DNA from 3 places in the Chryseobacterium sp. CBSDS_008 genome. Region 2 is predicted to be linked to each of the others. Evidence: riboswitches for the same ligand, from Rfam matches in the RefSeq annotation. Region 2 holds a riboswitch; each other region holds the start of a gene.

Region 1 (2,273 bases), 770 kb from region 2:
CTTCTGTGGCAACATTTCCATTGATGTCATATTGGGTATAAGATGCTTCATCGCCGGCTTTAATCTGGTATTGTTCAAATCTGAATTCGCCTCCGAATGCGATATTGAAACGGTTTATATTTTTAGAAACATCAAGATTAATGGTATTCTGAAGGAAACTATGGGCACCTGCATAAAAACGGGTGGGTGATTTTGCGCCGAGAGATGCATTGTTGGTGTTATTGACATTATAATTGAAAGTATTGCTTCCAAAGGTATTGCTAAGGTCAAAAAGCCAGTCATTGACATTATATTTTGCTCCTGCAGCATAAGAAACATCATACACCTGAGATGCCAGCGTTGCCTGAAACCCGTTCGGGTAAATGGATGAAACCACATTAGACGTTTCGCCCGGAAGCCTTCTGAAACCAAACCCTTTTCCTTCTTTAACACTGAATCCTCCGAAAGAATAGATTATAAAATGATCGTTAAAAGGGTATTCTGCGTTGAAAAACAGCTGTCCCTGTCTGATCTGGGCGTCTCCGATCTGAAAATTAAAATCGTCACGGGTTAATCCCCTTTTTTCAATTTCTGCATCATCTGCCGCTCTTGCTGCTGCGGGATCATCAGCAAATGCATACGCAAAATTATTCCCGAAAATATCAAGATCGTGATTTTGTGTTCTTGTGGTTTTCCCTCTGTGGCTTAATTGTAATGAAAGATTAATATAACTGTCTTTTTTTCCTAATGAAGTTCCGTAGTTGGCTCCGGCCTGGTAAGTGTCGCCGTCATTTCTTCCGGTTAATCCATAGGTAAGGCTTGCTGAAGCTCCGGTATTTTTCTTAAGAATTATGTTGATCACTCCTGCAATGGCATCAGAACCGTATTGTGCGGCAGCTCCATCTCTTAAGACTTCAATCCTATCAATTGCAATCACCGGGATGGTACTCAGATCTGTCCCTACAGAGCCGTTTCCTACTGTATTCTGGTAATTTACCAGAGACGTAGAATGCCTTCTTTTTCCGTTAAGCAGCACCAAAACCTGATCAGGCCCCATTCCTCTCAGAGTTACAGGATCAATATGTTCTGTACCATCTGAAGCAGACTGCCTCACGGCGTTAAACGAAGGAATGACATAGTTCAGGAGATCCTGAGCCGTCATTTGTGGAGAACTTCTCTGGATTTTATCAATATTAATTACATCTACAGGGACCGGTGTTTCCAGCTTTGTTCTTTTGACATTCCGGTTTCCGACGATGATGATATCTTCAATCTGTTTTCCTTTTTCCTCACTTTCCTGAGCGGCGATCAGAATTGCTCCAAGCAATAATACAGCTGTACTTAATTTTTTCATTTTTATTCTTGCCAATTAATAATGTGGATCTGACGGATGTTTCCGCAGATACATAAGATTTCAAGAAATGGAATTCATATAGAGTATTGACTTCACTTATCTCCCCCTAAGGGTTGGAATTAGCACCTTTACACTGCTGGAACCGTGCAGGTTGCTAAGGTTTCTTTGGGCCAAATCCCTCCACCTTTCTTGATAAATCTACTGCAAAAGTAGACTATTTTTTTAAATGTACAAAAAAGGCAAATCTGCTATACTGCAAATTTGCCTTTTTATAATTTTTATGATTTTATTTTATTGAGCAATCATCTTTTGAATGGCTATTCCTGTATCCGATTTCAGCTGTACCAGATACATTCCTGCAGGATAACTGATTTTCGCTTCAAACGTACCGTTTTCTTTGTTCAGTTTGAAAGAATCCAGTCTTTTACCCGTCATATCAAAAATTGAAATTTCTCCATTTTTCGCTTTGCTGAAAACCAGCTTAGCTATTCCGTTTCGAACCGGGTTATCTGCAATCTGAAGGGATAATTTGTTGGCAGCATTGGTATCTGCTGTTGACAAAGCGCCTGCATAATTTCCAAAGATTCTGAATTCTCCCGGTTGTAAAGTAATCGGAGCCGTTGTGGAGATTATATTTGAAATGCTGTTATCCATCAGGTTCTGCCACTGGCCCGCATAAGGGAAGTAAGGTACCACATTCTGTACGGAAGTAGTGTAATTGGCTAATACCACGACATTCTTTATTCCTGTTATAATAGCAGCGTCATACACATAGATTCTTGTGATCAGACCATTGGGGTCATTCGTAAGGTTATTGGATTCTATGCTGTATGTTTTAGATTTAAAAACCGGGTAGGTGTTTCTGATATTGATGATTTTAGCCCATGTATCGTAAACAGCCTTTCTGTTTGTATTGGTATCGTATCCTAACGTAAAAGCA
Region 2 (2,273 bases):
CACTCTGAATTTCGTTATAAAATTCTTCAGCTTCAGCCTGTCGCATGTCAAAAATATGATCAAAGTTTTCAAAAGGCTCATCAGTCTCATCGGGACATAATCTGAATTCAAAAACTTTTGATGCTCCAGCTCCAATAAGCTCATCAATCAGAAAAGAAGCTTTTGTTCCCTTTTGTTCAGGATTTATGGTATTGGTTTCATGAATAATGAAATTATTGATTCCATCTTTATAATAAGTATCCTCTGTTTTAGGAGCTCCGTAAAGCCTGGAGGTATTGGTTTCATTATCACAGAATACACTTTGTGCATTTGGATTCCGGGAATAGAACTTTTTGATAGGAATACTGTCGTGCCCGATATTTATACATCCGTCATCAGAAGCACTCAGTTCTCCTTTATAAGTATTGTAACCCCATTTCCAGTTATTTCTGAACCATGCTGTAGGTGCTACAACAATAGGTGCATTATGCTGGCTTCGGTTGCAGACTGTTACTCGGGCCAGAATATCATTGTGATCGGCTTTGCAATACTCAATGAAAATATCAAAATATTCATCATTATCGAAAATTCCGGTATCGAATAGCTCATATTCAGGTTCCTTTTTACTGCGTCTTCCGTTTTCTGCAACAAGCTCATCATAAGGAAATTCATTGATCGGATATTTATACACCATCTTCATATAGCTGTGAGTAGGCGTATTATCCAGATAATAAAAGATTTCTTTAATGTCTTCCCCATGATTCCCCTGAGGGTTGCTCAATCCAAAGAATCTTTCCTTTACCATTTTATCATTCTTATTCCAAAATGAGAAAGCAAAACATAAAAGCTGCTTTACATCAGAAATTCCGGCAATACCTTCTTCACCCCATCGGTAGGCATAGCTTTCGGCATTGCTATGATTGGTAAAATTCCATGCATTCCCGTTCGGGCTATAATCTTCGCGTACATTTCCCCACTGCCGGTTGCTTACATAAGGTCCCCAGTTTTTCCATTTGGTATCTTGTAGTCTTTCTTTTTCGGCGGTCATATCTCATCACTTTTCTATACGAAGTTAGTTTTTTTGAAAAGTAATTCCAATTTTTTTCATCTGAATAATTCTTAATACAGCTTTGAAATACTTGTATTTAAGGGCTTTTTTAAATATTAAAATAATTTTTTTTTGAAATTAAAAGAAAAGAGCTACCTTTGCACCATTCGTTCATTCAAATATTGAAAATGTTATCAAGAAAGGTTGAGGGATTAGACCCTATGAAACCTTAGCAACCCTTTGCGCAAGCAAAGAAGGTGCTACGTTCTACCAAAGTATTTTGGACAGATAACTTACTGAAGTTCTTTTCAGCCATTTCCTGTGGCATTTTCAATTGTATTAAAATTTAATAGAATTGAAAACAGAACTAAACTATATTAATCTTTCGTATCAAACCAATTCCCAAAAGGAATACCATATCTCATTAAGCTATCAGCTTTTTGGGAAAAATCTGTTTACAGCCCCTGTCATTTTAATCAACCATGCTCTTACCGGAAACTCAAATGTATCCGGAGAAAAAGGATGGTGGAAGCAGCTGGTAGGAGAAAATCAGATTGTTGATACCGATAAATATACAGTGCTGTGCTTCAACATACCCGGAAACGGATATGACAATTTTTTAATTGAAGATTATGAAGACTTTACGCCTTCAGATATCGCACAGATATTTCTGAAAGGGCTTGAAGCTTTACATATCAAAAACCTATATGCCATTATAGGAGGCTCTCTGGGAGGAGGCATTGCCTGGGAAATGCTTGCCAGGCAGCCGGATCTCGCAGAAATATTTATTCCTATTGCCTGTGATTACAGAACACACGATTGGCTTCATGCCCAATGTCTGGTTCAGAAATTTTTATTGAATGATAAAGAAGAACCATTACAGAAAGCGAGAATTCATGCCATGTTGTGTTACAGAACTCCACAGTCACTCAATGACAGATTTCAAAACCAATATAACCAGGACAAACAACGCCTGGAATCAGAAGACTGGCTGGTTTATCATGGTAATGCACTAAACGAGAGGTTTAGTTTAAAAGCATACAAACTGATGAATCATCTCCTGATGAATATCAATGCTGATGAGACAGGACTGGAGAACATACAGGCGCGAATGCACATGATCTCCGTAGATACAGACTTATTCTTCCCGGCTTCTGAAATCCGAATGTGTTTTGAAAACTTACAAGAGAAAAATAAGGATGTTTCTTATCACGAGATCCAATCTATACACGGGCATGACGCTTTC
Region 3 (2,273 bases), 150 kb from region 2:
TAATGCCCGTTATAATTCACCAAATCAACAGAAAAGCTGGTCTTGAATTTCAACTCCGGTAAGAAAATGAACTCCATGAATCCTTTTCCTGAAAAGTTATCTTCTTTATTTTCGTTTTTGTCTAATGGAAGGGTTGCTGCCGCATTTTGATTCTGAAGCGCATTCGTAGGTCTGTATTTTCCAAAATCATAAACCGGGTTTCCATCAGCATCCAAAATGTAAGTTCCATCAGCATTCCTCTCATAATAAGGGTAGAATGAAGGGATGAATCTTGCCGCATTGATGATATTACTGGCCTTGGAATCCGAAGAAGTAGGTGCCTGCTGAACACTGTTTGTGTAATTTAGGTTTACCCCAACATTCAGCCATTTTTTTACTTCAGAATTGATTTTTAATCGGGTATTGTATCTTTTATAGCCTGATTCAATCGCCATTCCTTTATCATCAAGATAGCCCAGGGAAAAGAAATAATTGCTTTTCTCACTTCCTCCACTGATATCAAGATCTACCTGATTTCTTGAAGCTACTCTTTGTAAAATATCTCTCCAGTCGTCATTCCAAAGTGGTGAGGCACCCGGTAATAGCTTTCCATCTGCTCCTACCGGTTTTGGATAAGCGGTCCCATAAGGATTGATTCCAAGGGTAGAAACAAGGTTATCCGTTGCCATCTGGGCAGCCTGCTGAGAAGAAACTTTTCCGGACTGATATCCGTTTCTCAATGCTTCCCAATAGAGTTGAAAATACTGATCCGTATTTACCTGTTCATAATCTTTGACAGCTCTTCCTGAGAATCCCTGACTGATATTGAAATTGACTTTAGCTTCTCCTTTTTTACCTGATTTTGTAGTAATGATGATAATTCCGTTTGCTCCTCTTGAACCATACAAGGCACTTGCTGTAGCATCTTTCAAGACACTGATAGATTCAATATCGCTTGGGCTGATAGAGTTCAGGTTTCCGTCAAAAGGAATTCCGTCCACCACATATAAAGGGTCGCTGGAAGCACTGATGGAGCCAATCCCTCTGATCCGGATGGTAGAAACCGCGCCGGGCTGTCCTGATGCACTTGTTGTTTGGATCCCCGCAACCTGCCCTTCTAATGCTTTGGTAATATTGGTGACAGGCCTGTTATTGATCTTATCGCTGGAAATGGTTGCTACTGAACCTGTATAGCTGTTTCTTTTTGCCTTTCCATAGGCTACCACCACTACTTCATCAATTTCTTTTTCATGGAGGCTGTCTTTGTTCGGCCTGGAATTCTGCGCGCTTACACTGGCCACTCCCAGAAAAAATACAGCAACCGGAGGTATCCAGGTTTTAGAATTGAATAAATTTTTGCTAATCATAATCAATTTTATTTATCATATATTAAAAATTTACCCTTTGCAGAAAAGTCAGCAAAGGGCATCGATAAATACGATAAACCAAATGCTTATTTTTCCTTAAAAGGCTGAATGTAACACCTTGCCGCACGGGTAGGTTGTTAAGACTTCACAGGGTCAGTTCCCTCCGTCTTTCTTTATAAGCCGATCGAAATATGGTTGCAAAGCTAAAAACTTTTAGTCTACAAAACAAGTAGACTTATAGATTTTTCATGATAAATTTTAAAAAATTAACATAAAATTTTAATAAAATCCATTATAATAAGGAGTTGCAACCGTTGCTATATTCTCATACATGATAAATATCATTATTAATAATTCAAAGTCATATAAATTCAACCTGAGGTTAATTTGTGTGTGATTAATTGAAAAAAGTTTTTAATTTTATAGGATGAAAGTTTTGATTATAAACGGGCCAAATCTCAATCTTTTAGGAACCAGAGAACCGGAAATCTATGGAAATGTTTCTATGGAAAACTATTTGGAAATTTTAAGGTCCGAGTTTCGGTCTCATGAATTAAAATATTACCAGTCGAATATCGAGGGAGAACTTATCAACAGGCTTCAGGAAGATGATTTTGATGCTGTAGTGATTAATCCGGGAGCTTTCACCCATTATTCTTATGCTATTGCAGATTGTTTGAAAAATATCCGCAAACCAAAAGTAGAGGTTCACATCAGTAATATTTACAAAAGAGAGGAATTCAGACAGAAGTCTGTAACGGCAACAAATGCGGATGCGGTTTTATCTGGCTTTGGAATGGATGGATATAGATTGGCTTTATTAAGCTTGAAATAATTTTTTCAACCACAGATTACCCAGATTTTCACAGATAATTATGGATAGTAGGAAAGGTAGGAGGTAATATTTACTGCTATTAAATTGCGAGA

Evidence for each region. Region 2 has a riboswitch for S-adenosylmethionine ahead of ACP3T3_RS17220 (alpha/beta fold hydrolase). Riboswitches for the same ligand answer to the same signal wherever they lie in the genome.
Region 1: linked by a shared signal. The riboswitch ahead of ACP3T3_RS13645 (TonB-dependent receptor plug domain-containing protein) and the one ahead of ACP3T3_RS17220 (alpha/beta fold hydrolase) in region 2 are both predicted to bind S-adenosylmethionine.
Region 3: linked by a shared signal. The riboswitch ahead of ACP3T3_RS16495 (SusC/RagA family TonB-linked outer membrane protein) and the one ahead of ACP3T3_RS17220 (alpha/beta fold hydrolase) in region 2 are both predicted to bind S-adenosylmethionine.

What each region holds. Positions count from the first base shown of each region.
Region 1 is NZ_CP188202.1:3,029,107-3,031,379, forward strand. Features, by position in the region: gene ACP3T3_RS13645 (TonB-dependent receptor plug domain-containing protein) at 1-1,333, opposite strand, end outside; SAM riboswitch class I at 1,427-1,532, opposite strand; gene ACP3T3_RS13650 (alpha-amylase family glycosyl hydrolase) at 1,625-2,273, opposite strand, start outside.
Region 2 is NZ_CP188202.1:3,797,070-3,799,342, forward strand. Features, by position in the region: gene ACP3T3_RS17215 (MGH1-like glycoside hydrolase domain-containing protein) at 1-1,027, opposite strand, end outside; SAM riboswitch class I at 1,216-1,322, shown strand; gene ACP3T3_RS17220 (alpha/beta fold hydrolase) at 1,383-2,273, shown strand, end outside.
Region 3 is NZ_CP188202.1:3,645,729-3,648,001, reverse strand. Features, by position in the region: gene ACP3T3_RS16495 (SusC/RagA family TonB-linked outer membrane protein) at 1-1,346, opposite strand, end outside; SAM riboswitch class I at 1,430-1,528, opposite strand; gene ACP3T3_RS16490 (type II 3-dehydroquinate dehydratase) at 1,774-2,181, shown strand.